Regions from separate parts of the Stenotrophomonas sp. 22385 genome, predicted to be linked through region 2. Evidence: riboswitches for the same ligand, from Rfam matches in the RefSeq annotation. Region 2 holds a riboswitch; the other holds the start of a gene.
What was found. Region 2 has a riboswitch for cobalamin ahead of metE (5-methyltetrahydropteroyltriglutamate--homocysteine S-methyltransferase). Riboswitches for the same ligand answer to the same signal wherever they lie in the genome.
Positions count from the first base shown of each region.

Region 1: linked by a shared signal. The riboswitch ahead of btuB (TonB-dependent vitamin B12 receptor) and the one ahead of metE (5-methyltetrahydropteroyltriglutamate--homocysteine S-methyltransferase) in region 2 are both predicted to bind cobalamin.

Region 1 covers NZ_JBQEOG010000002.1:142,124-157,094, reverse strand. Annotated here, with positions in the region: gene bioD (dethiobiotin synthase) at 1-105, opposite strand, end outside; gene ACTJI4_RS05185 (GAF domain-containing protein) at 192-674, shown strand; gene ACTJI4_RS05180 (TfoX/Sxy family protein) at 671-1,036, shown strand; gene ACTJI4_RS05175 (histidine phosphatase family protein) at 1,156-1,752, opposite strand; cobalamin riboswitch at 1,847-2,070, shown strand; gene btuB (TonB-dependent vitamin B12 receptor) at 2,192-4,033, shown strand; gene gph (phosphoglycolate phosphatase) at 4,127-4,777, opposite strand; gene ACTJI4_RS05160 (LysR family transcriptional regulator) at 4,865-5,767, opposite strand; gene ACTJI4_RS05155 (NAD(P)-dependent oxidoreductase) at 5,865-6,503, shown strand; gene dinB (DNA polymerase IV) at 6,854-7,921, opposite strand; gene fabA (3-hydroxyacyl-[acyl-carrier-protein] dehydratase FabA) at 8,141-8,656, shown strand; gene fabB (beta-ketoacyl-ACP synthase I) at 8,656-9,864, shown strand; gene ACTJI4_RS05135 (HAD family hydrolase) at 9,911-10,588, opposite strand; gene ACTJI4_RS05130 (pseudouridine synthase) at 10,585-11,304, opposite strand; gene ACTJI4_RS05125 (class I SAM-dependent methyltransferase) at 11,301-12,419, opposite strand; gene ACTJI4_RS05120 (hypothetical protein) at 12,576-12,839, shown strand; gene ACTJI4_RS05115 (DUF3247 family protein) at 12,882-13,172, opposite strand; gene ACTJI4_RS05110 (ATP-binding protein) at 13,259-14,971, opposite strand, start outside.
Region 2 covers NZ_JBQEOG010000007.1:130,015-144,985, reverse strand. Annotated here, with positions in the region: gene ACTJI4_RS13865 (SAM-dependent methyltransferase) at 1-984, opposite strand, end outside; gene ACTJI4_RS13860 (DUF1295 domain-containing protein) at 981-1,775, opposite strand; gene ACTJI4_RS13855 (DUF2878 domain-containing protein) at 1,772-2,326, opposite strand; gene ACTJI4_RS13850 (class I SAM-dependent methyltransferase) at 2,328-3,584, opposite strand; gene ACTJI4_RS13845 (DUF1365 domain-containing protein) at 3,581-4,348, opposite strand; gene ACTJI4_RS13840 (NAD(P)/FAD-dependent oxidoreductase) at 4,345-5,625, opposite strand; gene ACTJI4_RS13835 (acyl-CoA desaturase) at 5,627-6,586, opposite strand; gene ACTJI4_RS13830 (anti-sigma factor) at 6,679-7,449, opposite strand; gene ACTJI4_RS13825 (sigma-70 family RNA polymerase sigma factor) at 7,446-8,015, opposite strand; gene ACTJI4_RS13820 (hypothetical protein) at 8,086-8,865, opposite strand; cobalamin riboswitch at 8,976-9,207, shown strand; gene metE (5-methyltetrahydropteroyltriglutamate--homocysteine S-methyltransferase) at 9,422-11,719, shown strand; gene ACTJI4_RS13810 (epoxyqueuosine reductase QueH) at 11,786-12,457, shown strand; gene ACTJI4_RS13805 (hypothetical protein) at 12,571-13,338, opposite strand; partial or broken gene ACTJI4_RS13800 (epoxyqueuosine reductase QueH) at 13,808-14,059, shown strand; gene pncA (bifunctional nicotinamidase/pyrazinamidase) at 14,116-14,742, shown strand; gene ACTJI4_RS13790 (RcnB family protein) at 14,803-14,971, opposite strand, start outside.

The sequences.
Region 1 (14,971 bases), on a different contig from region 2:
CTGGCGCAGCGCATGCAGCAGGGCGCAGCTGCTGAAGGTCTTGCCGATGCCGGTATCGGTACCGGTGACGTAGAAGGCGGCAGGCGGGGAGGAAAGGGATGACATGGCCGCACCGATGGACAGGGACTTCCATTATCAGCGTTCCGCCGACGGTGGGTCCGGCCGGCGGCCGCGCTTGCTAGACTGCGGCCATGTTCGATACTTCCACGCTTACCGGCAGCAAGCCGGAACAGTACGGCCAGCTGCTGGCCCAGGCCCGCGCCCTGGTGCACGGTGAACGCGACCGCATCGCCAATGCCGCCAACCTGTCGGCGCTGGTCTACCACGCCCTGCCGCAGCTGAACTGGGTGGGCTTCTACTTCTTCGATGGCACCGAGCTGGTCGTCGGGCCGTTCCAGGGCCTGCCCGCCTGCGTGCGCATTCCGCTGGACAAGGGCGTGTGCGGCGCGGCCGCCTCGCAGCGGGTGACCCAGCGCATCGAGGACGTGGATGCGTTCCCGGGCCACATCGCCTGCGATTCGGCCTCGCGCTCGGAACTGGTGGTGCCGCTGGTGCAGGGCGACACCCTGATCGGGGTATTCGACCTGGACAGCCCGGTGCTGGCCCGCTTCGATGCCGACGACCAGGCTGGCCTGGAAGCCATTGCCGCCGTGTTCGTCGAGGCGCTGGGATGAGCACCAAGCTGCGCAACATCGGCCCCAAGAGCGCCGCCTGGCTGCGCCAGGTCGGTCTGCGCACCGCCGAAGACCTGGCCGCGGCCGGTTCGGTAGGCGCGTTCGTGAAGGTCCGCCGCGCCGGCTTCAAACCCAGCCTCAACCTGCTCTATTCGCTGGAGGGTGCGCTGCAGGACTGCCACTGGCAGGAACTGCCCGAAGCGCGCCGCGCCGAACTGGTGGCCGAATACGATGCGATCATCGCCGACAAGCCGCTGAAGAAGGCGCCGCCGGCCTCGGGCCCGGTGTATGACCGCACCGTGGCCAACGATGACGAAGGCGACGAAGCACCCTTCGAGTTGGACAACGAGGACCGGACGTAGAGCCACGCCGCGCCGAGTGAACGTCGGGCGCCATTTCGTCCAACGCGTCGCCACGCGACTGTGGCTGGCCGCATCGGCACGGAACACGCCTGGTTGCGTGGCTGCGCGCGGTGCCAAGTTCACGCAGCCACGCAGGGCGTGGCTCTACGCAACTCCAGCAGCTCGCCCCACAATTCTCCATCTTCCCGCTCCACCCGCAGCTGCAGCCGTGTACCGTGGTCGATCCGCAGCGCCCAGCACATCGCCATCGGCAGGCCGCACACCTGCGACAGCACCATCCGCAGCGGGCCACCATGACTGACCACCAGCGTGGGCACCGGGTCGGCCTCATCCAGCAGGCGGTGCAACGCGCGTGCGATGCGGCGCTCGAAGTGCGCCCAGCTTTCGCCATGCGGTGGCGGGTTCGCATGCGGGTCCAGGTGGAACGCCTGCAGCGCCTGCATTGGCAGTGCATCCAGCGGCTGGCCGTCCCAGTCGCCGAAATCCAGCTCTTCCCACTCCTCGTCCGCGATCACCTCCAGTCCGCGCGGCAGCGCCAGCGCATCGGCGGTATCCAGCGCACGCCGGCGCGGTGAACTGAGCACGCGCTGCCACTGCAGGTCGGCGTAGCGCGCGCAGATCAGATCAGTGCCCTGCACGTTCAGCGGCGGATCGGTACGCCCATCCAGGTAGGCGTCGCGGCCAGTGGCCGCGTGCCGGATCAGGTCCAGGATCATAGGTGCTGCAACCACGTCAAAAAGCGAGGCGCATTCTAACCGCTGGCACCGCCACGGCCCTGGCCGCACTGCGCCGGCTGCCGGGCTTTGCTCTACACTGCGCCCACTTTCAGGTGACCTGCGGCGCAAGCCGGCAGGTTGAAACGGGAAGCCGGTGACGCAACAGGTCCTGCCTGCTGCCATTCCGGCGCTGCCCCCGCAACGGTAAGCGTGGAAGCCAGGCAACATGCCACTGTGCGCAAGCATGGGAAGGCGCCTGGCGCGATGGTCCGCCATCGGCCCGCGAGCCCGGAGACCGGCCTGGAAGACGACTGGTTGCGATGCGGCGGGCATGGCGGCGGCAAGCGGCGCCGTGCCTGCGCCTGCCCACCGTCCCTGCCTCCGTTGACCGCCTCCCACCCCCTTGCCGCGCGGGCGTGCGCGGTGCCTGGAGTCAACGATGAAACTGCAGTTCCGCCTTCTTTCCCTTGCCGTGCTGTCGGCGCTGCCCGGTGTGGCCGCCGCACAGGACGACGCCACCGCGCTGGACCAGGTGCTGGTCACCGCCACCCGTACCCCGATCGCCCTGCAGGACAGCATCTCGCCGGCGCAGGTAATCGACCGCGCGGAGATCGAGCGCAGCCAGGCGCCGTCGCTGCAGGACCTGCTGCGCGGGCGCGCCGGCATCAACCTCAACAACAGCGGCGGGCTGGGCAAGCAGAGCTCGCTGTTCCTGCGCGGCACCAATTCGGCCCACACCCTGGTGCTGGTCGATGGCGTGCGCATCAACACCGGCGACCTCGGCCTGGCCATGCTGCAGGACCTGCCGCTGGCGCAGATCGAGCGCGTGGAAATCGTGCGCGGGCCGCAATCCAGCCTGTACGGCGCGGATGCAATCGGCGGCGTGATCCAGATCTTCACCCGCCGCAATGCCGGCGACTTCGCACCGCACCTGCAGCTGGGCGGCGGCAGCAACGGCCTGCGTGAAGCCAGCGGCGGCTTCGGTGGCACCGGCGCGCGCGGCTGGTTCGGTACGGATATCGCCTACCAGCACACCGACGGCATCAATTCCTGCAACGGTGACCCGGTCACGTTCGCCGGCTGCGGCGCCAACGAGCCCGACCGCGACGGCTACCGCAACCTGTCGATGAGCCTGCGCGGCGGCTACACGCTCACCGACACGCTGAACGTGGAAGGCACCGCGCTGCGCGCCGAAGGCGAGAACCACTACGACGGTTACTACAACTACTCCGAAACGCTGCAGCAGGTGCTGGGCGGCAAGGTCCGCTACACGCCGGGCGAGCGCTTCACCCTGACCGCCAACGTCGGCCGTGCCGACAACGAGTCGGACAACTACAACGGCGACACCTGGCTGGGCGCCGCGCAGACCCACCGCGACAGCGCCTCGGTGCAGGCCGACGTCGGCCTGGCTGAGGGCCAGCTGCTCAGTGCCGGCGTGGACTGGAGCCAGGACAACCTCGACGGCAGCAGTGCCGGCTACCTGGTGGACAGCCGCGACAACACCGGCGTGTTCGTGCAGTACCAGGGTCGCTTCGGCGCGCAGCACCTGCAGGCCAGCGTGCGCAATGACGACAACGAACAGTTCGGCAACCACACCACCGGCAGCCTCGGCTGGGGCATGGAACTGGCCCGCGGCTTCCGCCTCAACGCCAGCTATGGCACCGCGTTCAAGGCACCGACCTTCAGCGACCTGTACGACCCGTGGAGCGGCGTGCCCGGGCTGGACCCGGAGAAGTCCAGAAGTGCCAACGTTGGCGTCGCCCAGCAGGGCGACAGCTGGCGCTGGGGCCTGGATGTGTATGAAACCCGCATCGACGACCTGATCACCTACGACGCCACCACCTTCATGATGTCGCAGGTGGAAAAGGCGCGCATCCGCGGCGCCGAGCTGACCGGTTCGCTCACCGTGGCCGGGTTTGACCTGAGCGCACAGCTGAGCTACACCGACCCGCGCAACCGCACCGATGGCAGCACCCAGTTCGACAACTGGCTGGCCCGCCGCGCGCAGGACACCGCACGCCTGGACATCGACCGGCGCTTCGGTGGCTTCCGCGCCGGTATCACCGCGTTCGGCGCCGGCAAGCGCTACGACAACGCCGACAACAGCGTGCGCCTGGCCGGCTACGGCACCCTGGACCTGCGCCTGGAATACGCACTCGGCCGCGACTGGTCGTTGCTGGGCCGGGTCAGCAACGTATTCGACCGCGACTACGAAACGGTGGCCTGGTACAACCAGCCGGGCCGCGAGTACCGCCTGAGCGTGCGTTACCAGCCGAAGTGAGATGGCGTGGGGCACGACCAACGGTCGTGCCCTACCGCGTGGAGTGTCTGGTGGTAGGTGTCGACCGTTGGTCGGCACTTCCCTCCGGTCGCCCTATAACCCCGGCAACGCCCGCAGATCATCAACAACTGCCACTGCCTCCACCGTCTCCAGATCCAACCCACGCGGATACCCATAGCGCACCAGCGCGACCGGCATGCCCGCATCCACCGCGGCGCGGTAATCGGTGATCGAATCCCCCACCATCAACGCCGCACCCGGCGCGACCTTGAACGCCTCGGCGATATGCCGCAGCGGCACGCCACTGGGCTTGCGCTCGGGCAGTGAATCACCGCCCAGCACCATCGCGAAGAAGTCCTGCACTCCCAGGTGCGCCAGCAGCGGCGCCACCAGCGCCGACGGCTTGTTGGTGCAGATCGCCATCACCACCTCGCGCTCGCGCAGCATCTGCAGCGCCGGCACCACCCCATCGAACAATCGCGGGCTGCGCAGCAGGCATTCCTCGTAATGGCGCATGAAACCGGGCATGACCCGATCCAGGTCGATGTCACTGCGTGCAGCGGCGAAGGCCTGCTCCACCAGCCGGCGCACGCCATCGCCGATCCAGGTCAGCACGGTCGCTTCGGGCACGCGCGACAGCTGCCAGTCTTCCAGCGTGCGATTGAGCGCCTCGGCGATATCGGCCGCGCTGTCGACCAGCGTGCCGTCCAGATCAAAGATCACCAGCGGGTAGGGATACGTCAAGGGAAAGGATCGCTTCTACAACATGTGGGGCTGCTGATTGTAGAGCCATGCCCTGCATGGCTGCGTGCAGCCCGGCACCACGCGGGATCAGATCCGCGCCAGGAACTCCTCCCCCGCAAACCGCTCCACCAGGAAATCCAGGAAGCTGCGCATCACCGCCGGCAACTGCCGCCGCGACGCATACACCGCATGGATGCCCATCTCCTCCACCTGATACTCCGGCAACACCTCCACCAGTTCACCCGAGCGCAGCAACGGCGCGATCTGGTACGTCGGCAACATCGCAATGCCTGCCCCCGCCCGCACCGCCTCCAGCAGCAGCGATGCCTCGTTGGCACTGATGTTGCCCCCCACCGCCACCGAAATCGCACGCCCCTGCCGCTGCAGCTGCCACACGCTCTTCCCCACGTAATGATGGGTAAGACAGTTGTGCCCGGCCAACGCATCGGCACTTGCCGGCGTGCCCCGCTCCGCCAGATACGAAGGCGCCGCGCACAGCACCGACCGGCACGGCGCCAGCCACCGCGCGATCAGGCCAGGATCGATCGCCCGCGAAATCCGCACCGCCACATCCACCCGCTCCTCCACCAGGTTCACCACCCGGTCCACCAGCAGCAGCTCCACCCGCGTCAGCGGATGCCGCCGCACGAATTCGGCCACCGCCGCCGCCAGGTGCAGCTGCCCGAACGACACACTCGCCGTGACCCGCAACAGCCCATGCGGCTCCGGATTGTCACTGGCCACCTCGCCCTGCAGCTCATCACCAATGGCCAGCATCTGCCGGAACCGCAGCAGCGCCGCCTCCCCCGGCCCGGTCAGGCTGATCCGCCGCGTGGTCCGGTGCAGCAGCCGCGCCCCCAGCCACGTTTCCACCTCTGCCAGATAGCGCGTCACCATCGCCCGCGACATGTCCAAGGCCTCCGCCGCGGCAGTCAGGCTGCCACGCTCGGCCACCTCCACGAACACCTGCATCGCCGTCAGCCGGTCCATTTGATCGATCCGCGCAACAAATTAGGCCGTTATACGCGGTTTTTCGTCCGCTTTCAGGCGCATATGCTGGTCTTCCTCCCACAACGGACCCCGCCCCATGAAGATCGCCCTCGTCGGTGCCACCGGCAACATCGGCCGTGAAATCACCCGCCAGGCCCTGGCCCGCGGCCACCAGGTCACCGCCATCGTCCGCCGCGACAGCGACCTGCCCGCCGAACTCGACGGCGCCCAGCTCGCCGTCGCCGCCCTCGACGACACCGACGCCCTGGCCGCGGTGATCGCCGGCCACGACGTCCTCGCCAGCGCCTTCGGCCCGCGCCCGGGTGACGAACCGTCCACCGTCACCACCGTCACCGCCGAACTGGTCAAAGCCGTCCGCCAGGCCGGCGTGCCGCGCTTCCTGATGGTGGGTGGTGCCGGCACCCTGGAAGTCGCCCCCGGCGTACAGCTGGTCGATACCGAAGGCTTCCCGGATGCGTACAAGCCGGTCGCCCTGGCTGCACGTGAGGCGTTCAACCTGCTGCAGAAGGTGGATGACCTGGACTGGACGTTCTATTCGCCGGCGGCCGAGATTGGCCCGGGGCCGCAGAAGGGTGGTTTCCGCACGCAGGCCAGGCAGTTCCTGGTCGGAGCCGATGGCCACAGCCGGATCAGTTACGCCGATTACGCCGATGCGTTCGTGAGTGAGATCGAAAAGCCGCAGTACGTGCGGACGATTGCGACCGTGGCGTATTGATCAAGGGCGGTGGCACGCGGCCCCGGGGGTTAGTTCATGCCCCACCGCGCGTTGCATTGCCATCGGCGGTCGATTGGGATGCGACCCTACCGTGGTCCCGCCGACGTGAGAACAGTGCGTTCAAGTTGCCGCCCCCAGTCGGTGTCAATGCACCGTTGCGCTGATGTTTCATTGGGTGCCAGCCCTGCTTGGGCGGGCCGGCGGGGGGTGGTTGGCGGGACTGTAGAAAACATGGATGTTTTCTACAAGCCCCCAAGGATGGGTTCACGGCGTGTCCCGCCAACCCGCACGCGCCGGCCCGCTACCCGGAGCAATGAAACCTGGCTGTTGCTGCTGCTGTTGCTGTTGCTTCAGTCGAACAACCCCATCTGGTTGACCGGCTCGCGCTCGCGGAACCCACCCAGCCCAACCCCCACCAACCGATAACGCGTCTCCGCCGGCAGGTCCACGCGCGCACGCAATGCAAGCGCGATATCGCGCAACTCCTCCAGCGATTCCGGCGGCGATTCCGGCGTGAAGCTGCGCGTGATGATCCTGAACTGCGACGTCTTCAACTTCAACACCACCGTGTGCCCCACCCGGTCCGTCTTGCGCGTCGCGTTCCACGTCTTGCCCGCCAGCTCCACGATCGCCGGCTCCAGCGCCTCCAGCGGCAGATCCTCCGCGAACGTGTCCTCCGACGAAATCGACTGCACCGGCTGGTCCGGTTCCACCGCACGCTCATCGATACCGCGCGCACGCCGGTACAGACTCGCACCGAAACTGCCGAAGCGCCCTTCCAGCTCCTCCAGCCGTACCCCACGCAGATCGCCCACCGTCACGATGCCAAGCTCGGCCAGCTTGCCCTCCATCACCTTGCCCACCCCCGGTACCCGCTTCACCGGCAGCGGCGTCAGGAACTGCTCGATCCGGTGCGGCGGCACCACGAACTGCCCGTCCGGCTTGCGCCAGTCCGACGCAATCTTCGCCAGGAACTTGTTCGGCGCGATACCCGCCGATGCCGTCAACTGCGTCTCCTCCCGGATCTGCGTGCGGATCAGCGTCGCGATCTCCGTCGCCACCGTCATCCCGCCCTTGTGCACCGTCACATCCAGGTACGCCTCATCCAGCGACAACGGCTCCACCAGATCCGTATGCCGCAGGAAAATCTCCCGCACCTGCCGCGACACCGCCTTGTAACGCACAAAATCCGGCGGCACGAACACCGCGTCCGGGCACAGCCGCTCCGCGCGGATCGCCGGCATCGCCGAACGGATCCCGAACACCCGCGCCTCGTACGACGCCGCGCACACCACCGAACGCGCCCCCTTCCACGCCACCACCACCGGCAGCCCCCGCAGCGACGGATTGTCGCGCTGCTCCACCGACGCGTAGAACGCGTCCATGTCGACGTGGATGATCTTGCGTTGTGCGGACACGGCGGCGACTCAAGGGCTCAAGCGGCAGGTACAGATGAACAAGATTACAGCCACACGCCTGGGTATGGTCTTTTCATAACAAGGACATGCGTTTTTCAAGCTGAAAACACTACGCCAGCGTACGGTTAAAACGTTTGATTGAATGGAAATTACTCTGCACTCTTGGGTGCTTTCAACGGCAACAAACCGCCGCCCTTCATCTTCAGGATTGCGTTTTCCATGACTCGTCTCAACGCGTTCTCGCGCGAACAGCTGCTGGCCAGTGCCCGCGGCGAACTGTTCGGGCCGGGCAGCGGTCGCCTGCCCAATGACCCGATGCTGATGTTCGATCGCATCACCGACATCCGCGATGACGGCGGTCCACATGGCAAAGGCTACGTGCGCGCGGAACTGGATATCCGCCCTGACCTGTGGTTCTTCGGCTGCCATTTCATCGGCGACCCGGTGATGCCCGGTTGCCTGGGCCTGGACGCGATGTGGCAGCTCACCGGGTTCTACCTCACCTGGCTGGGCGCGCCCGGACGTGGTCGCGCACTCGGCTGCGGTGAAGTGAAGTTCACCGGCCAGGTGCTGCCCGACGCCAAGCTTGTGACCTACGAAATCGACATCACCCGCGTCATCAACCGCAAGCTGGTCATGGCGCAGTCCGATGCCCGCATGCTGGTTGATGGCCGCGAAATCTATACCGCCAAAGACCTCCGCGTAGGTCTGTTCACTTCCACCGAGAACTTCTGATGCGTCGCGTCGTCATTACCGGAATGGGCATCACCTCGTGCCTGGGCAACGATCTGGACACGGTGTCCACCGCACTGCGTGAAGGCCGCGCCGGCATCCGCAATCTTCCCGACCACGCCGAAGCCGGCCTGCGCAGCCATGTCGGCGGCAACATCGAGCTGGACCTGGATGCGCAGATCGACCGCAAGCTCAAGCGCTTCATGAGCGATGCTTCGGCCTACGCCTACATCGCCATGCGCGACGCCATCGCCGATGCCGGCCTGGACCCGGCACAGGTAGCCAACCCGCGTACCGGCCTGATCGCCGGCTCCGGCGGCGGCTCCAGCCAGTGGCAGGTCGAATCGGCCGATATCCTGCGCGCGCGTGGCGTGCGCAAGGTCGGCCCGTACATGGTGCCGCGCACGATGTGCTCCACCGTCTCGGCCTGCCTGGCCACCGCCTTCCAGATCAAGGGCCTGAGCTACTCGCTGTCGGCCGCGTGCGCCACCTCCGCGCACTGCATCGGCGCCGCCGCCGACCTGATCCGGCACGGCGCGCAGGACGTGATGTTCGCCGGTGGTGGCGAAGACCTGCACTGGTCGATGAGCGTGATGTTCGATGCAATGGGCGCGTTGTCGACCCGCTTCAACGACACCCCGGCCACCGCATCGCGCCCCTACGACAAGGACCGCGACGGCTTCGTCATCGCCGGCGGCGGCGGCATGCTGGTGCTGGAAGATTACGACCACGCCGTGGCACGCGGTGCACGCATCTACGCCGAGCTGGTGGGCTACGGCGTCACCTCAGATGGTGCCGACATGGTCGCCCCGTCCGGCGAAGGCGCGGTGCGCTGCATGAACATGGCGATGCAGAACCTCAGCGGCCCGATCGACTACCTCAACACGCACGGCACCTCGACCCCGCTGGGCGATGTCACCGAACTGAAGGCGGTACGCGAAGTGTTCGGTGACGCGATTCCGCCGCTGTCCTCGACCAAGGCGCTGTCGGGCCACTCGCTGGGTGCGGCCAGCGTGCACGAGGCGATCTACTGCCTGCTGATGATGCGCGACGGCTTCATCGCCGGTTCGGCCAACATCGGCGAACTGGACCCGGCGGTGGAAGGTTTCCCGATCGTGCGCGAAAGCCAGGACGTGCAGTTGAACACGGTGATGTCCAACAGCTTCGGCTTCGGCGGCACCAACGCAGCGCTGGTGTTCGGGCGGGTGTGATTGCGCGCGGCATCGACATGAAAAACCCGGCCATGCGCCGGGTTTTTCATTTCAGCAACGGCACCAGCAGCGCGTGCGCGTCGCGCAGCGAATTGACGATGCGGTGGCCCAGCGCGCGCAGCGCCTCGTCCGGGTGCACCAGGTCCGGCACCTGGATCGCAGTCATGCCCGCGCTGACCGCTGCACGGATGCCGGCCGGGGAATCTTCCAGCGCCAGGCAGCGTGACGGGTCCTTGCCGAGCTTCTGCGCGGCCAACAGGTAGATGTCCGGCGCCGGCTTGGGATGGGCCACGTCACTGCTGGTCACCACATGGTCGAAGTAGGCCAGCAAGCCGGTTGCGGCAAGCTTGCGCGAGGCGCGCGGCTGCCGCGTGGAGGTCGCCACCGCACGCGGAATGTCATGCGCCTGCAGCAGCTGCAGGATCTCCACGATGCCCGGCCGCAGTGGCAGGCCCTGCTGTGTGCGCTCCTCGTACAGATCGTGGCAGCGCGCGAACAGTGCGGCCACCTCGTCTGCGCTGATGTGCTGCAGCAACCGCTGCTCGCAGTCGCGGTCACCCAGCCCGACCATGCCCAGCCAGAAATCATCGGAAAACGGCAGCGCCTGCTCCCCCGCCGCCTGCGACCAGCACGCCAGCGAAACCCGCTCGCTGTCGATCATCAGGCCATCCATGTCGAAGATGACCGCCTCGGGCAGGAACGGCAGTGCGGCGATGGCGGTCATGTCGCGTCGGCCAGATGCCCGGTAAACAGCGTTTCCAGGTCCGTCGCATCCAGCGTGCGCCACTCGCCCTCGGGCAGGTCGCCCAGCGACAGCCCGCCGATGCGGCTGCGGTGCAGCGCCTGCACGTGGTTGCCCACTGCGGCGAACATGCGCCGGGCCTGGTGGTAGCGCCCTTCGTGCAGCACCAGTTCGGCCTCGCGCGCCGAACGCACGTGCAGTTCCGCCGGCAACAGCGGCTTGTCGTCGGCTTCCAGCATCAGCGAACCGCTGGCAAAACGGGCCACTTCATCGCCGCGCAGGTCTTCGGCCAGGGTCACCTGGTAGGCCTTGTCCAGCCGCGATTTCGGCGACACGATCCGGTGCAGCAGGGCGCCGTCGTCGGTCATCAGCAGCAGGCCGCTGGTGTCACGGTCGAGCCGGCCCACCGACGACAGCACCGGCGAACGCTCGCGGAAACGCGGCGGCAGCAGGTCGTAGATCAGCCGGCCCTTGTCCTTGGTTGAACAGGTGTAGTCACGCGGCTTGTGCAACATCAGGGTCAGCCCCTGCGGCGGATCCAGCGGTTCGCCCTCGACCCGGATCGCCTCGTGCGGCACCTGGTCATCGGCATACAGCACCTCGCCCTCCGCATCCGTGATGAGGCCCTCGCGGAACATCCCCTGCACCTGCTTGCGGCTGCCGTAACCCAGGTTGGCCAGCAACTTCACCAGCTTCATGGGCGACCTCCGCGGCCCCACTTCGGCTCGTCGCTGCGGGGGGCCCTGACAGGGGTGGCGCTCTTGCTGGCCTTGGTCGCCTCGATCAGCTTGAAGCCGTCGCGTTCTGCAGCCACGCGCACCTGGCCGAAGCTTTCGTTGAGGATCTGCTCGTACGGCAGGTGGCGGTTGGCCACCAGCCACATCCGCCCGCCCGGGCGCAGCGCCTGCGCGGCCACGGCGATGAAGCGCTGGCCGATGTCCGGACGGTCGGCCCGCGAGGGGGTGTGGAACGGCGGGTTGGTGACGATGAAGTCGTACTGCGCCTCGATGCCGGCGGTGACGTCCTGCCAGTGGAAGCCCAGCGTGGCCGGCTTGCCCAGCGCCTGCAGGTTGACCTTGGCCAACGCCAGCGCCCGGCCCTCGGCTTCGAACAGGTCCAGCGCACTCACCTGCGGGCAGCGCTGCAGCACTTCGCTGGAGAGGTAGCCGAAGCCGGCGCCCAGGTCCGCGCCACGCCCGGCCAGATCCGCCGGCAGCTGTTCCACCAGCAGCGCCGAGGCCGGGTCGATACGGTCCCAGGCGAAGATGCCCGGGCGGCTCTGGAAGCGCCCGCCCAGGATCGCGCGCGGCGCGTCCAGCGCGGCCCAGCGCTGGGCCAGCGCCGCGTCGTGCTGGCCGTCCAGCGGCGCGGTCCAGTACACCCGGCAGTGGTTCTTGGTCATCTTGCCGCCCAGCCCGGCCAACTGCTGCAGATCGCCTTCGCCGGAGCGCGCGCCTTCATTGTTGTGCTGGCAGGCCACCACGATGCCGCCCGGGGCGGCCAGCGCCAGCGCGCGGGCAAACAGCGCGCGGGCTTCTTCACGCTGGCGCGGCGGCAGCACCAGCACCACCGCGTAGCGGGTGCCGTCATCGGCCAGCTGCTGCTCGTCGCGCACGGTCCAGCCGCTGGCTTCCAGCGCATCGGCGAACGGGCGGAAGCTCTGCTCGCAGACCAGCTGGCCCGGCTGGGCGTGCCCGCGCAGCGGCCAGCCATCGCGGGCCCGCAGGAACAGCACCGGGCCGGCCGGCCAGGTCAGCGCGCCGCCGAACGGCAGGAACAGGGTTTCCAGGGGGGCGTCGTGCTGGGCAGCCATGGGGGCACATCTTGAAAAGAGACCGCCATTCTACCGTTTCGGCCGAACCGGCCCGCTCAGCGGCCGATTTGCGTTTATTCAACGCTGCCTTGATGCCATCGCAACACACAGTCGGTCAGGGTGAAGGCTCATTCGCAACGGAGGTAGCTCATGCTCATGCGCGCATTGTTCGTCGGTGGCGTGGTCGACAACAGCGAAATGGATCTTGAGGTCACACAGCCGCCGGTGCATTACCCCGAGGACACCGGGGGTGGGCATTCAAGGTACCGCTTGCATCAGGTGGGCAAACTTCCCGATGGCGCGGTGGCCTATGCGGTGTACGGTGCACCTGGGCTGGCCGACGACGAAGTAGCCCGGATTGCAGATGAGCGCGCCTACGCGCGCCGCTTCGACGCCGAGCCGGAGACATTCACGCATTGAGGTACCGCGCGTGCCGGGCCAGGCCCGGCAGGGCCCGGAACCTCATTCCACCGGCGGCAGCTCGCGGATCGCGCTGATCTCATCCAGCCACACCGTGTGGTGCTGCGCCGGGGTGTCCAGGTCGTCCAGCCGCAGCTGGCCGTTGCTCCCTTCATTCTCGCCCGCGTCGCGGTATTGCTGCACGGTGGGTTGTACCGCCACCGTGCCCAGCAGGCGATTGCCGTCCTTCAGCGTAATTTCGACCTGGGTCTGGCCTTTCAGCTGGGGCAGCAGGGATTCAAGGGCGGCGATGTCTGCCGGGTCGGTGTGGATGCGGGGGGCGGTGCGGGACATGCGGGTCTCCTGGAACGGTGATGTGTTACGTCAGCCACGCCGGGAGCGGCTCTCCAGGGAACCCTGGCCCGGCGTTGAGTTACCGGTCACTGCCGGTTGGCCAGCACCGTGCGTACGGCCGACACCAGCTGGGCAACCGAATAGGGCTTGGCCACGTGTTCCTGGAATCCAGAGGCCAACGCGCGCTTGCGGTCGTCGGCGCGGGCCAGCGCGGTAACCGCCACGATCGGCAGGGCATTGGCATCGAGCCCGAAATCCTGGCGCAACGTGCTGACCAGCCCATAGCCGTCCATGCCGGGCATGCCGATGTCGGTCAGCAGCACGTCCACTTTCTCGTGCCCGCCTGCATCCAGCAGCGCGAGCGCTTCGCCGGCCGAGGCCGCCGCAGTGACCTGTGCGCCCTGCTCTTCCAGCAACCGGCGCAGGTATTCCAGCACTTCGGGCTGGTCTTCGACTGCCAGCAGGCGCAGGCCCTTGAGCGGGTACGGCTCGATCAGCTGCTCGCGGATCGGGCCACTGAACACTTCGCGTAGGGGCCGACCATCGGCCTGCGGCTGGTAGCGCGGCAGCTGCACGGTGAATTCCGCGCCCTTGCCCTGCCCTTCGCTGTTGGCGGTGACCGTGCCGCCGTGCAGTTCCACCAGCTGCTGCACGATCGCCAGCCCCAGGCCCAGCCCGCCGTGGCGGCGGGTGGTGGTGCCATCGGCCTGGCGGAAGCGGCTGAACAGGTGGCGCAGGAACTCCGGCGCGATGCCGTCGCCCGAGTCGGCCACGGTAATCGTCCAGTGATCACCGTCGGTGTCGAGGGTAACAGTGACCGAGCCGGCGGCAGGCGTGAATTTGATGGCGTTGCTGAGCAGGTTCCACAGCACCTGCTGCAGGCGGGTGGCATCACCCAGCACCAGCGCCGGTTCGTCGGGCATGACCAGCCGGGTATCCAGCGCCTTGCCTTCGGCGACCAGCTCCTGGGCGCGCATGGCTTCGGTGAGCTGGGTGCGCAGGTCCAGCACTTCCACTTCCAGCTGCACCTTGCCCAGCAGCATGCTGCTCAGGTCCAGCATGTCCGAGATCAGCCGCTTCTGCGCCATGGCGCTGTTGGCAATCACGCCCAGGCCCTTGAACAGCGGGCTGGTGCTGTCAACGCGCTGCAGCAGCAGTTCGCTCCAGCCCAGGATGGTGGTCAGCGGGGTGCGCAGCTCGTGCGACAGCGTGGCCAGGAATTCATCCTTCAGCCGCGCCATGCTTTCGGCGGCATTGCGCGCGGCGCGCTCGGACTGCAGCAGTTCCTCGCGCGCCATTTCGATTTCGCGGCGGTCGGTGACGTCGGTGCTGCTGCCGGCCAGGCCGATGAAGCGGCCCATGCGCGAGAAACGCGGCTGGGCGTTCATTTCCAGCCAGCGCCACTGGCCATCGGCACGCAGCCCGCGCACCAGCACCTGCATGGAACGCTGCGCCTTCAGCGCAGCCTGCAGTTCGTAGTCGAACACGGGAACATCATCGGGGTGGACCACGCCACGCCAGACATCTTCAGGCACGCGCTGTTCGTCACCACCAAAGAATTCGGTAAACGCGCTGTTGACGAAACGCGCATGGCCGCGCTCGTCCAACACCCATACGGGCATGGGCAGGCCATCGGCCAGGGCGCTGAAGCGCGCCTCGCTCTCGGCCAGCTCCACTTCGATCTGCTTGCGGTTGGTGATATCGAAAAACAGCACCGCAACCCGCCGCTCATGCGCCTGGCCTACCCGCATCGCTTCGACCGCGTACCAGCGGCCCAGCGCGCGCGCTTCCAGTTCGAA
Region 2 (14,971 bases):
CCACCGCTGGAACCACAACGCGGCGGCGGCGTCGCCGTAGCCCTGGCGCAGCACGGCCATCACCGCGTCGCGGTTCTGGTCCTGGCGCGCCAGCCAATGATTGGCGGTGCGTTCGTAGTGGGTGCCATCCAGCAGCCAGCGCTGCTGCAGCTGCATGTACTGGGGGAAGTGCAGCAGGGTGTCGGCGGCGGGCATCAGCCCCCCGGTGAAGAAGTGCCGCCCCATCCAGTTGTCATCGCCTTCGGTCTCGAACGGGTACATCAGGGTGCGGTGCACGAAGATGTGTACGAACAGCTTGCCGCCCGGGCGCAGCCACTGGTGGATGCGCTGCAGCAGCCGGGCGTAGTTGCGTACGTGTTCAAACATCTCCACCGACACACAGCGGTCGAAACTGCCCGGGTCCAGGATCAGCGTGTTCACATCGCGGGTCAGCACTGTCACGTTGGTCAGGCCACGTGCGCGGCACTGGCCCAGGATGTACTCGCGCTGGCTGTTGGAGTTGGACACGGCGGTGATGCGCGCGGCCGGATAGCGCTCAGCCATCCACAGCGTCAGCGAGCCCCAGCCGCAGCCCAGTTCAAGGATCTCCTGGCCATCGGCCAGTTCGGCGCGTTCTCCGTAAAGGGCCAGCATCGCCTCTTCGGCCTGATCGAGGGTTTCATTACCGGTGGGGTAGTAGCAGCTGCTGTATTTGAGCCGCGCACCCAGGCAATCCTGGAAGAAGGCGGCCGGCACTTCGTAGTGCTGGCGGTTGGCCGCGTCCACGTGCAGGGCCAGCGGGCTGCGTGACAGCGTCACGATGCGCGCGGCAAACCTCTGCGCCTGCTCTTCCACGGTACCTGCGCTCTCCTCACGCAGACGCGCCTCGCACTGGCGGCGGATGCCCAGCCGCAACAGCGCATCGGGCAGCAGGCCGCGCTCGGCCAGGCCGGTCAGCCCGGACGCGTAGTCGGGCAGCGGCAGCGATTCTCGGGCGACATTCACGGTGAAGACTCCTTGCGGGGCGGGGCAGTGCGGGAGGGAAACCACGGAAACAGCATCGGCGTGCTGCGCTGGTACTCGCGGTAGTCGTCACCACGGGTGCGCAGGGCCTGGGCCTCGGTGAACGGGATGCCACTCACCCAGCGCAGGAACACGTACATCACCAATGGCCCGGACCAGGCCAGCCACCACAACGGCGAGTGCACGGCCAGCAGCACATAGGTGAACCAGTGCAGCCATTCGAAGAAGTAGTTGGGATGGCGCGAGTAGCGCCACAGACCGCTGCGGCAGGTCTTGCCCTTGTTGGCCGGGTCGGCGCGGAAGCGCGCCAGCTGGCGGTCGGCCAGCGATTCACCGCCCACGCTGAGCAGCCACATCGCAGTGGCAGCGATGATCCAGCCAACCGGCAGTGCCGCGCTCTGCGACACCGCCACGAACGGCAGTGCGAACAGCACGATCAGCAACGCCTGGAACTGGAAGAACCCGAAGATCTTGCCCTGGTGGCCGTTCCAGTGCCTGCGCAGGTGCTGGTATCGGCCATCTTCGTCTTCGCTGCGCACGCGTTTCCACAGATGCAGTGCCAGCCGTGATCCCCACAGCCCGCCCAGCACCGCCAGCGCGATGCGCGGCGCGATGGCGCCATCACCCAGCCACGCCAGCAGCAGCGCCGAGGCGCCCACGCCCTTTGCCCAGAGCACATCCACCACGCCGATGTTCTGGTGGCGGCGTTGCCACCACCAGCCCCAGCACATCATCAGTGCGGCATACAGCCAGACCCAGCCCAGGTTCATCATGCGGGAACTCCTTTGGTGTTCGTACCGGCTGGCCCCGCGCCGCGCTGCCAGTGCCGCGCGCAGGTGGCGAGCAGGGGCAGCGCGACAGCCCATCCCAGGGCAAGCACAGCCACGCCCTGCCAGGACGGCGCGGGGAAGGCCACCGCCGACCAGCCACGCGCGGCGGAGAGATAGGCCAGCGGCGCGACAAGCCCGAGCGCCGCTGCCAGCCAGAGGCGCCGCTGCAATACCTTCAGCGAGACGGTCAGCGTCATCGCGAAGGCCGCCCACAGCGCGAGGATCCACGCCGGCGCCAGCCACGCGCTGGGCCACGCTGCGGCATAAACGACCTGGCCGGTGGCCCCGGCGATGCCATCCACGGCCAGCCCGCACAGCACGCCCACGCCAAGCAGCCTCACCTCCACACCGGGCTGAGCGGACATCGCGAACTGGCTGGCTACGTAAACCGCGGCGGCCAGCAGCGCCGGCCAGCGCAGCCCCTGCCCTGCGCCGACCACCGCGCACAACCAGACAAGCTGGTTGCCGATGACATTGGTCCAGAAGTGACGCATCTCAGTGGGTGCCCTTGATGGGGGCGGGACGATACCCGGGCCGCGCCAGCAGCAGGTGCGATACGCCGATGGAGCGTTCCAGGAAGCCCCCCTCGCAGTAGGCCAGGTAGAACTCCCACAAGCGGATGAAACGCTCATCGAAACCCTGCGTGCGCACCGCCGGCAGCTGCGAAAGAAAGCGTCTGCGCCAGGCACGCAGGGTCAGCGCATAGGACTGGCCGAAATCGTACTGACCGATCAGCTGCAGGTCGCTGCTGCGGGTCTTGGCCGCCATGATCGCGTGCAGCGAGGGAATGAAGCTGCCGGGAAACACGAAGCGCTTGATGTAATCCACACTGCGCCGTGCCTGCTCGTAGCGTTCGTCTTCGATGGTGATGGCCTGCAGCAGCGCCAGCCCATCGGGCTTGAGCAGTCGTGTGAGCGTGGCGAAGTACGTGTCCAGGTATTGCGCGCCGATGGCCTCGATCATCTCGATGGAAACCAGCTTGTCGTACTGGCCCTCCATGTCACGGTAGTCCTTCAGCAGCACCGTTACCTTGTCCTGCAGCCCCGCGCTGGCCACCCGCTCGGTAGCCAGCGCGTACTGCTCCCTGGAGATGGTGGTGGTGGTGACATGGCAACCATGGTGGAGCGCGGCATATACCGCAAAGCCTCCCCAGCCGGAGCCGATCTCCACCACCCGGTCGCCGGCCTTGAGTTGCAGCTGCGTGCAGATCCGCGCCAGCTTGCGCTGCGATGCCACCTCAAGGGTGTCGCCCGGCTCGGCATACAGCGCCGACGAATACATCAGGTCGCGGGACAGGAACAGCGAGAAAAAGGCGTTTCCCAGGTCATAGTGCGCGGCGATGTTGCGGCGGCTGCCCTCACGGGTGTTGCGACGCAGCCAGTTCCAGCCCTGCAGCAGCCATCCCCCCAGCCGTGCCGGGCCGCGCTCCATGCCGTCCAGCAGCGCGCGGTTGCGCACCAGCAACTGTACCAGCGCCACCAGGTTGTCGCAGCGCCAGTCGCCGCGGATGTAGGCTTCGCCGGCGCCGACGCTGCCCTGCGCGCCGACCGCCCGGTAGAACGCCGGGTTGTCCACCCATACCGTGACCTGTAGGGGTGCGTCGGCATCACCCAGCGTGACATCGCCCAGCGCATCACGCAGCTGCAGCCGCCCGCCCTGCAGGGGAGCAAGCTGGGCCAGCAGACGGCGGCGCAGGAACGCTTCCAGCGTGCTGGGCTCGGGCAGGGCAAGCGGTCGGGTCATGTCGTTCATGGGTGCTTTCCAGCAATGGAAGGATGGTCGTAGACGGGCGTGCGCTTGAGCCACAGCCGCAGCGCCTGCCAGTGGATGGCGGCCACAACCTGCACTGTCATCAGCGGGTGGCGCAGCAGCACACGGGCCAGGCCAGGGCCGGTAACGGGATGGCGCCGCAGCGCCAGGTCGGCATCGAACTGGCGCTCACCGTTACGCCACACCTGCATGTGCACGTGCAGGTCATCGCCCGGCGCGGTGAAGCGCCAGCGGTATTCGCAGTCCATGGGCATGAAGGGGGAAACGTGGAACTGCTTGTCGAAGGTCCACGCCAGCGCGCGACCGTGCGCATCGGCCTGCGCGACCGGCAGCACGTAGGCGTGGCGCTCCTGCCACGGCGTGTTGGTGATCTCGGCCACGATGCAGTCCAGCGTGGCGCCATCGGCCGCGTAACAGTAGTAAAAGGTGACCGGATTGAAGATGTGTCCGGCGTGGCGCAGGTGTGCGAGCATGCGCACCGGCCCCGGTGGCGCGTGGCCCAGTGCCTGGGAGATGCGATCGCGAACCGCGTCGGCCAGCGGCTGGTCCGGATCACCCAGATAATCGCTGCGGCGGAACTCGGCCAGGTTGCGCCGTTCCACCGACCAGAACCAGCGCCCCTTGAACACATGGTCCAGCTCGTCCAGATCGATCAGCAGCTGCGCGATGGGATACTCGAACGCGTGCGCCTGCGGCGCATGGCGCCGATGCCGCATCCTGCCGCGATAGATCGCGCTCGCGCTCATGCCGGCATGCCCTGCGACAGGGGCCAGTAGGCTTCTGCATCCAGCGACTGCAGCGCCTCCACCACCCGGCGCGCGCTGCGGATGCCATCTTCATGGAAGCCCCAGCCCCAGTAGGCGCCGGCAAACCAGGTACGACGGCGCCCCTGCAGTTCTGCCCAGCGCCCCTGTGCGCGGACCATCGCGTGGTCGTGCACGGGGTGGGCGTACTGCATCCTGCGCAGCACCTTGTCCGGCGCGATGGCCTCGCTGCGGTTGAGGGTCACCACCAGCGGCGTGGGCGTATCGATGCCCTGCAGCAGGTTCATGAAGTAGCTGACGGTGCACGGCGCCATTGGATCGCGCGGCACGTGTGCGTTCCAGGCCGCCCAGGCCTTGCGATTGCGCGGCAGCAGGCTTGCATCGGTATGCAGCACCACCTCATTGGGCTGATAGCGCATCGCACCCAGCACGCTGCGTTCGGTGGCATCGGCATCGGACAGCAGTGCCAGCGCCTGGTCGCTGTGGCAGGCCAGCACCATCTGGTCGAAGCCTTCCAGCCCATCAGCAGTAAGCACGCGCACCCCCTGCTCCTGCCGCTCCACCCCGAGCACGCGGCATTCCAGCCGCTCACGTACCCGCCAGCGCCGCCGCATCGCCTCCACGTAGCGCGCTGAGCCGCCCTGCACCACCCGCCACTCGGGTCGGCCGGTAACCTGCAGCATCTGGTGATTGGCCATGAACTGCACCAGGTAGCGCGCCGGGAAGTCTGCCAGTGCGGCAACCGGCGACGACCACAAGGCAGACGCCATCGGCAGCAGATGTTCCTGGATGAAGGTGTCGCCGTAGCGACCCTGCTTGAGGTACTCGCCCAGCGATGGCCCTTCCTCGCCGCTGTGCAGCAGCGCGGGTGCCTCGCGATAGAAGCGCCGCAGGTCAGCCAGCATGCCCCAGAAGCGTGGCGAGAGCAGGTTGCGGCGCTGGCAGAACAGCGTGTCCAGGGAGGTGGCGTTGTACTCCAGCCCGCTGCGCTCGCTATGCACCGAGAAGCTCATGGTGGTGGGCTGCGAGGCCACGTCCAGTTCGTTGAACAGCGCGGTCAGCAGCGGGTAGTGGTGCGGATTGAACACGATGAAGCCGGTGTCCACCGCCTGCGTGCGGCCGTCCACCGTCACGGTGTGCGTGTGGGTGTGGCCACCGAGGTAGTCATTGGCTTCGAACAGCGTTACCTCATGCCGCTGGCTCAGCCACCATGCGCTGGCCAGCCCGGCAATGCCCGATCCGATCACGGCGATGCGCATGTCAGTGCTCCGCCTTGGCCAGCACCCAGGCCGGCACCGGTTTGAGGTCACTTACCAGACGCAGCGCGGCCATGGCGCGCAGGCCATACCAGGTAATGTCCACTTCCCACCAGTAGAAGCCCTGGCGCACCGTGCCAGGGAAGAAGTGGTGGTTGTTGTGCCAGCCTTCGCCGAAGGTGAGCAGGGCCAGCCATACGTTGTTGCGGCTGTCATCGCTGGTATCGAAGCGGCGGCGGCCGAAACGGTGCGCCAGCGAGTTGATGGTCACCGTGGCGTGGAACAGCACCACCGTGGAAATGAAGAACCCCCATACCAGCATCTGCCCGCCGCTGGTGCCCAGGCCCGGCGCGAAGTGTTCCAGAAGGACACCAACACCATAAAGCGCAGCGGCCAGTGCCACCGGCACCAGCGTGTCGAAGCGGTCCAGCCAACGCAGCTCGGGAAACTTCGCCAGGTCCGGAATGCGTGCCCATTCGGTACGGAAGCCATCGGTGGTGAGGAACCAGCCCATGTGGCTCCACCAGAACCCGTGCACCACCGGCGAGTGCGGGTCGGCGGCGGTTTCAGTGTGACGGTGGTGGTTGCGGTGGTGTGCGGCCCACCACAGCGGACCGCGCTGCACGCTGGCCGCGCCAATCAGGGCGAACACAAACTGCACCACGCGCGAGGTGCGGAAGGTGCGGTGGGCGAAGTAGCGGTGGTAGAAGGCCGTGATGGCGAACATACGCACTGCGTAAAGCGCCAGCGCCACGCCTACCGCCACCCACGACACTCCCACCCAGATCACCGCCAGGCAGGCAACGTGCATGCCGACAAAGGGAATCGCCCGCAGCCAGTCCACGCGATTGCCACTGCCATCAGCCGCCGACGCGGCGGCACCGGTGTCGAACCAGCGCAGCAGGCTGGCCCATCGGCTCCGCAGGGTGCGGACGGGGTGGTCGGGGGTGGAACGGGACAGCATGTCGCGCGTCTCCTGGGCGGTTAATCAGGAGATACGCAGGCCGGCGCTGTTTGGATGCACCCCTTGCGAAAATATTCCGCGAGGGGTGCGGGTTACAGAGTGGCGATATCGCCCTTGGCGATGACCGGACCGGTCGGGATGCCCTGTGGCGCGCCGCCGGACGGTTCCAGCGTGATCGCCAGCACCGAGCCGTTCACAAGAACATCACGCAGCGCGTCGGGCACTGCCACGGTGTGGGCGCGGTTGATGGACACCAGGCCCAACGAGCGTGGCGTACCGCCGGCCGGAATCAGCCACAGCTCCGGGGCGCGCCCAGCGGCATCGGCCGGTGCCGGTACGGGCACCATCAGCACCTTGCCCTGTGCCTTGTCGACCGAAGCCAGCCAGCCCGGCGTGCCATCGTCGTGCAGCAGCGGGGTGACCGGCTTGGTCGCCTGCTCCGGCTCGGATGGGGTTGGCGCCGGGGTGACGGCCACAGGGGTGGACGGTGCGGTGGGCAGCGGCTGGCGGTTGAACACCGCGACCAGCGCCAGCGCTGCGGCCAAGGCGGTCATGCCCTGCCAGAAACCGGTGCGTTGCCACAGCCTGGGCGCGGCGGTAACCGCCGGCCAGCCCAGTTCGCTGCGGATGCGGGGCCACAGGTGTGCCGGCACCGCTTCGCTGCCCAGTTCCTGCAGCAGCGGCGCCAGCCGCACCTGCCATTGCTCGACCAGCCGGGCGAAGCCCGGGTCGGTGGCGATGCGCTGCTCGATCTGGCGGCGCTCGGCGGCATCGTGCACGCCCAGCACGTATTCGCCGGCCAGGATATCGGCGCTCGGCGGCTGGCCATCGTCATGGATATCGTGAAGGTCGCGGATGTTCATCGTTCCAGGCACACCCGCAGTTGGCCCAGCCCGCGCCGGATCCAGCTCTTCACCGAACCCAGCGGCGAACCGATGCGGCGGGCCAGCTCTTCATAACTGGCACCGTGCAGGAACGCATTGCGGATCAGCGAGCGGCGGCGCGGTTCCAGGGTATCCAGGCAGTCATCCAGACGTTCGCGGTCGGAGGCATGCTCAGCTGCCTGCGCCGGCTGCGGCGCGAAATCGGGAATTTCCTCGGCCACCGACAGATCGTCCAGCGCGCGCGGCGGAGCAGCGCGCAGGCGGTCGATCGCGCGGTTGCGCGCCATCATCGACAGCCAGGTCATGGCCGAGGCCCGCGTGGCATCGAACTGGGCGGCCTTGCGCCAGACCGTGGTGAAGACATCCTGCAGGACCTCCTCGGCGTCACCGCGATCGCGCAGGGTGTGCAGGCAGATCGCGAACAGCCTGCCCGAGGCCAGCTGATAGACGGACTCGAACGCCTGGCGGTCGCCCCCGGCCACCTGGACCAGAAGGCCGTCCAGGCGTGCAGACGCGGCGGTATCGGAAGCATCCAGCTCGGGCATCGCAGGCTCAGGGTCGGCAGGGAGCGAACGTGCATGGTCGTTGCTCCGCGCGCCGGCTGCAAGAGGGTCTTCAGCTGTCGCATGTCTTAACCAAGGGTTGCACCCGGGCCGCAGCAAGCTCTGCGGCGGAAGTGGCCACGGGCGGGGAAGGGAATTCGACGCGTACCTGGGGATAGCGCCCAGTGGAATCGCGCACGTTGCCGGTGCCGCTGAACTGGAGCAGGCGCTGGTCGGCCGTGGCGTAAACCAGGCTCACCGCCGGCACGGCGAAGCCGAACCATGCATCGAGTTTCATCTGCAGCTGCTGCGCCGGTTGGCCTTTCCAGGTAATCGCGCCGGTGCGCTGCAGCTTCAACGGCACCAGCCGCTGGCGGCTGGGCAGCAGGAACTGGAAAGCCAGCGGCTTTCCCTCAAGCAGGGCTGGCCAATGGCGCCGCACGGCCGCATCGAAGCCGGCATCGACCACGGCGCCGGGTGGCACCTGCAACGTGCGGGTGACCGGGGCGGCATCCGAAGCGGCACGTACGTAGACCGTGCGCGCCACGCCATTGGCGCGCACGCCTTCCTGGTAGCCGTCGCGGCCGTCTTCCAGCGCGAAATCCGGCGTCTGCGGGCTGCCCTGCGGCGTCATCCACTTGCGCGCGAAGGCCCGGCCATCGGCGCAGCGGTACAGCACCAGCCGCGACAGCGCCTCCGGCGGCCCCTGCAGCCAATGCGTTTCGCGGTAGAGCAAGGCACCGCCATCCGCAGTGAAGGCGCGCCCTTCCTGCCGCTGCACGGCCTGGGCAGGCGCCAGCAACGGGCACAGCAGCAGAAGCAGTCCAGCCGAGCTGATGGGGAGGCGGCGCATGCCGGTATCCATGGGAGGTTGCTGGAGAGATACGCGGCAAGTGGGCGCTCGGATGCAGTCGGCCGCGCAAGGCGGTCCACTACTCCGCTTGACCGCCGCCGCAACTCGGCCTACCTTGTCCTCGCCGAAGGTATCCATCTCTTCATGCCGATGAAGGGATGGGTTTAAACGGGAATCCGGTGACGGTGCCTTGCGCGCCCATTCCGGAGCTGCCCCGCAGCGGTGAGTGGAAACGAAACCTGCCAACAGCACTGGGCCATGCGCCTGGGAAGCGGCAGGAAGTAGGTGGGCCCCGTGCCCGTGTCCATCAGCCCGAATACCGGCCCCGGCCAGAGGACACGACCGTCCTCTGATTCGACCTGGAACGTCCGCGGGGAGGTTGCCGGGGCCTGCCGCCACGCGTTCTGCGTGGCGCTGCCCCCGTGCGTCCGCTTCACGGCATCCGGTTCGCCCGCGGGGGCGAAGGTCGCTGGCGGGGCGGACACGGCAGCAATGGCGTGGGTGCCGCGCAGTTCCTTCGTTCCTCAATGCCGCTACTGCAATGAGGACACGTTCCATGACCACTGTTACCAACCTGGGTTTCCCCCGTATCGGCGCCAAGCGCGAGCTCAAGCGCGCGCTGGAAGCGTACTGGTCCGGCCAGAGCAGCGCCGAAGCGCTGCAGGACACCGCCGCCAGCCTGCGCACCACCCACTGGCAGCTGCAGCGCGATGCCGGGGTGGAGGTACCTCCCAGCAACGACTTCAGCCTGTACGACCAGGTGCTGGACGCCGCCTTCCTGTTCGATGCCATTCCCGCCCGCTACCGCGCGCTGGCCGATGCCGATCCACTGGCCGGATACTTCGCCATGGCCCGTGGGCTGCAGCGCGACGGCTTCGATCTTCACGCGCTGGAAATGACCAAGTGGTTCGACACCAACTATCACTACCTGGTGCCCGAACTGCAGGCCGGCCAGGGTTTCGCGCTGCGCGGCGACAAGCCTCTGGCCGAGTACCGCCAGGCCAAGGCGCTGGGCATTGAAACCCGCCCGGTGCTGATCGGGCCGGTGACCTTCCTGCTGCTGTCCAAGACCACCGACGGCAGTCCGGCGCTGGACCTGCTGGACGCGCTGCTACCGGTGTATGTGCAGCTGTTGGGCGAGCTGAAGGCAGCAGGCGCGCAGTGGGTGCAGCTGGATGAGCCCTCACTGGTGCAGGATCTCAGCCCGGAAGCGCGCGCCGCCTTTGAACACGCCTATGCGGTGCTGGCCAGGGCTGCCCGCCCCAAGGTGCTGGTGGCCACCTACTTCGGTGCGTTGGACGACAACCTGGAACTGGCGGCGTCGTTGCCGGTGGATGGCCTGCACGTGGACCTGGTGCGCGCGCCGGAACAGCTCGATGCAGTGATCAAGGCCCTGCCCGCCGGCCGCGTGCTCTCCGCCGGCCTGGTCAACGGCCGCAACATCTGGCGTACCCACCTGGACAACGCGCTGGTGCTGGCCCGCTACGCCCACGGTCAGCTGGGCAGCGACTTTCTCTGGCTGTCACCGTCGTGTTCACTGCTGCACAGCCCGGTGGACCTCACCCACGAGCGCAAACTGGACGATGAACTGCGGGGCTGGCTGGCATTCTCCAAGCAGAAGCTGGAAGAGCTGCGCGTGTTGGCCGATGCCATCGATCACCCCTCGCGCGCCGAAGCCGCGCTGGCCCTGTCGCGCGAGCGCATTGAATCGCGCCGACGCTCGGCCCGCGTGCACAACCCGGCAGTGGCTGCGCGCCTGGCCGCACTGACCCCGGCCGACGCGCAGCGCCACAGCCACTACCCGCAGCGCCACCTGGCCCAGGCCGCCGCACTGAAGCTGCCGCGCTTCCCGACCACCACCATTGGTTCCTTCCCGCAGACACTTGAGGTGCGCGAAGCCCGCGCCCGCAACAAATCCGGCACCCTGCCCGACGCCGACTACGATGCCTTCCTGGCCAGCCAGACTGAGCACTGCGTGCGCATGCAGGAGCAGATCGGGCTTGACGTGCTGGTGCACGGCGAGTTCGAGCGCAACGACATGGTGGAGTACTTCGGCGAGCAGCTGGAGGGCTTTGCGTTCACCAGGAACGGCTGGGTGCAGAGCTACGGCTCGCGCTGCGTGAAGCCGCCGGTGATCTACGGCGATGTGTCGCGCCCGCAGCCCATGACCGTGCGCTGGTCGCAGTACGCACAGTCGCTCACCGACCGCCCCATGAAGGGCATGCTGACCGGCCCGGTCACGGTGCTGCAGTGGTCGTTTGTGCGCGACGACCAGGCCCGCGCCGACACCTGCCGGCAGATCGCGCTGGCACTGCGCGATGAGGTGCTCGACCTGGAGGCCGCCGGCATCGGCGTGATCCAGATCGACGAGCCTGCGATCCGCGAGGGCCTGCCGCTGCGCCGCGCGCAGTGGCGCGAGTATCTGGACTGGGCGGTGGAAGCGTTCCGGATCAGCGCCAGCGGCGTGCGCGATGCTACCCAGATCCACACCCATATGTGCTACTCCGAGTTCAACGACATCATCCACTCGGTGGCTGCGATGGATGCCGATGTGATCTCGATCGAGACCTCGCGCTCGCGCATGGAGCTGCTGGATGCCTTCGTGCGCTTCCAGTACCCCAACGAGATCGGGCCGGGCGTGTACGACATCCATTCGCCACGCGTGCCGGACAAGGAGGAGATGCTCTCCCTGCTGCGCAAGGCCGCCGAAGTGCTGCGCCCCGATCAGATCTGGGTGAACCCGGACTGCGGGCTCAAGACCCGTGGCTGGCCCGAGACCCGCGCCGCGCTGGAAGCGCTGGTGGCGGCCGCACGGCAGCTGCGCGACGAGAGCGCAGACGCCAACGCCGCCTGATTCCCTTTCCGTTGCTCAAGGGCCGCGCCGCCGCCGTTGCCGGCGGCGGGGCCGATGGATGTCCGCATGACCGAATTCACTCGTCCCACCCTGTCCCTGCCTGGCGGCCACGACAAGCTGCTGCTGCACTCGTGCTGCGCACCCTGCTCGGGTGAGGTGATGGAGGCCATTACCGCCTCCGGAATCGACTACACGATCTTCTTCTACAACCCCAACATCCACCCGGCGCGCGAATACGAGCTGCGCAAGCAGGAGAACATCCGCTTCGCCGAACAGCATGGCGTGCCCTTCATCGACGCCGACTACGACACCGACAACTGGTTCGCGCGGGCGCGCGGCATGGAGAACGAGCCCGAACGTGGCATCCGCTGCACGATGTGCTTCGACATGCGCTTCGTGCGCACTGCGCTGTATGCGCATGAGCATGGCTTTCCGGTGATCAGCAGTTCGCTGGGCATTTCGCGCTGGAAGGACATGAACCAGATCAACGACTGCGGCCACCGCGCGGCGGCCCACTACCCCGGCATCCAGTACTGGGATTACAACTGGCGCAAGGGCGGCGGCGCGGCGCGCATGGTGGAGATCAGCAAGCGCGAGCGGTTCTACCAGCAGGAATACTGCGGCTGCGTGTACTCGCTGCGCGACGCCAACCGTCACCGCCGTGAGAACCAGCGCGAGCGCATCAAGATCGGCCTGCTGTATTACGGCCAGGACAACGACACGGCCAAGGGCGATTGAGGTACGCCAAGGAGGCCCGGCACGCCGGTTGCCCCAGCCGAGCATCTCTGGCGCAGAACGGGGCCAGCGACATGCGCCGGCCCCTTGTGAAGGAAGATGCGTGATCGAAGCCGCTAAGAGGTGATGCCGCTCGCGATCTGCTTGAGCAACTGCTCCCCTTGTTCAATACGCGCACCATCGTCGGTAATCAGTGTCAGGAAGTACGATCGCTTGGGCGTCACCCATCTCAGCTCCGCCCGCCCCCTCCCGTCCTCTGACCGGGCTGCGTACGAACGCGCAGGAATTCCGTTGACCTCGGTATTCAACGTCTCTCGGATCAGCGTTAGTTTCGTGCCGGAGGCAATGTAGTCGTCTTCAGACAGGATGATGACGCCAACCTTGGGCACCCGATACGTTCTCGAGAGGCCAGTAGACGTCGCCCCATGGATGGTCCCGTTCGGCTCGGTGCTAAGGAGCTCGGCTGCGCCGATAGGAGTTCGGGAAATGTTGGCCGGTGCATAGCCCAGCCGCTGCTGAAGCTCGGCGTCACTGCGGCGCGAATTGCTCAGCCCTGCAATGACCTCGGCCGTAGAGGGGATGGTTCCGGGAGCCACCTTGAGGGTTCCCTGGCTCCTCTCTTCGATACCTTTCGCCATGTTCGCTTTGACAGCAGGAGGAGCTTCCATGTCTGCCAAGGAAATGATGTCCAAGGAGCCTTGCGCCGCAGGCGTCCCTCGACTGACCGCTGACCTTCCTTCCTCGACCTGCTTAAGCGCGAGCGATCTCGTCCAATCACCCATCTCCTGCGGCACCTGTGGAGTCTGCCGCGGCTGCACCGCTTCCTGGGCAAAGAGCGAGGTGGCAAACGATACCGCCGCCAGCACTAATATCTTGGATTTCATATCGATCACCACTCCTCTGCACTGCAGTCAACTGTGGACGTCTGACGACATTTGTATCGCCAGCGTAGTGCCGCCAGTGGTGCAATTGGCTTGGGCCAAAAAGAACATGAGAAGGATTCAAGTTCCCTTGTGGGAGGCTCACTGACGGCCGTACCGAAGAACGGTCAAAATTGCGGCCGGTCGTAGGTAACCGATTCATTGACGATACCGAGTATGCAGTTTGCCCTGCTAACTGTGCCGATATCGGCCATTGCCGGGGTTGAAGCACAGGCCATTAAAGCGAGGCAACACGAAAAACGTTGGCTCTTTCCATTTTCATGAGATCTCCTTGTTGGCGATGCTTCTCGCCAACCAAATACCTACCAGTTCAGCTCGCTCGACGCCATAACCCAGCTTCAAAAGTGAGCCACTCGCTCCAGAACGTTGCGGATTTCCTCGGCCAACGTATGAAAATCCTTACCCCAATGCGTCCGTAATACGAAGAACAGGAACCTTTCAGCAAGCCAGCCTCCAGCACTGGGACTATCACTGGCGTAGGGGCGGCGACGCCGCGCGCATGGTGGAGATCAGCAAGCGCGAGCGTTTCTACCAGCAGGAGTACTGCGGCTGCGTGTACTCGCTGCGCGACGCCAACCGTCACCGCCGGGAGAACAACCGCGAGCGGATCAAGATCGGCCTGCTGTATTACGGCCAGGACAACGACACGCCCAAGGGCGATTGACGTACGCGAAGGGGGCGGCCACGCTGGTTGCCCCCCTCCGTTGCGCTGGACCTGCCATGACCGCCCTGCCCGCCGATGTTGCCCTGCTGGTAATCGACCTGCAGCCGGACTTCATGCCCGGGGGCGCACTGGCCTGCGAAGACGGCGATGCGCTGGTGGCGCCAATTGCCGCCCTGCTGGCGGAGCGTCGCTACCGCACAGTGGTGGCGACCCAGGATTGGCACCCGGCTGACCATGCTTCGTTCGCCAGCCAGCACGCGGGCAAGCTGCCGTTCGAGGCGGTCCTGCTGCATGCGCAGCCGCAGACGCTGTGGCCGGATCATTGCGTGCAGGGCACCGATGGGGCGACGCTGCACCCGGGCGTGGAGTGGACGGCCGCCGACCTGATCCTGCGCAAGGGCAGCCGGCGCGAGGTCGACTCGTACAGCGCATTCCGCGAAAACCACGGGCCCGATGGCGGCCGCCCGGCTACGGGCCTGGCCGGCTGGCTGCACGAGCGCGGAATCCGCGAGGTGCATGTGTGCGGCCTGGCGCGCGACTACTGCGTGCTGTGGAGTGCGCAGGACGCCGTGAAGGCAGGGTTCCGGGTGAAGTTCCTTTGGGAGCTGACACGGCCGGTGACCGAGGCCAATGACGGGATGGTGCGCGAGGCGCTGGCCAAGGCGAAGATTGCGGTGATCTGACCTGCACGCCGCCGCAGCCAGCACCGGCATCAAGGAAGCCGGTGCGTCAGGTGCGGGCAATCACCGGCGAAGGGCGTCAATGATCAAGCCGGAGGCGATTTCCACCAGCAGATACTCGCTGTCGGACTGTCTGACCCAGCGTTGACCACGGCCGGGATCGCGCAGCCTGTAATGCGCGTAATCATCAACCCAGTAGCGTCGGTCCACTTCGGCCCAATCCAGGCGCTCA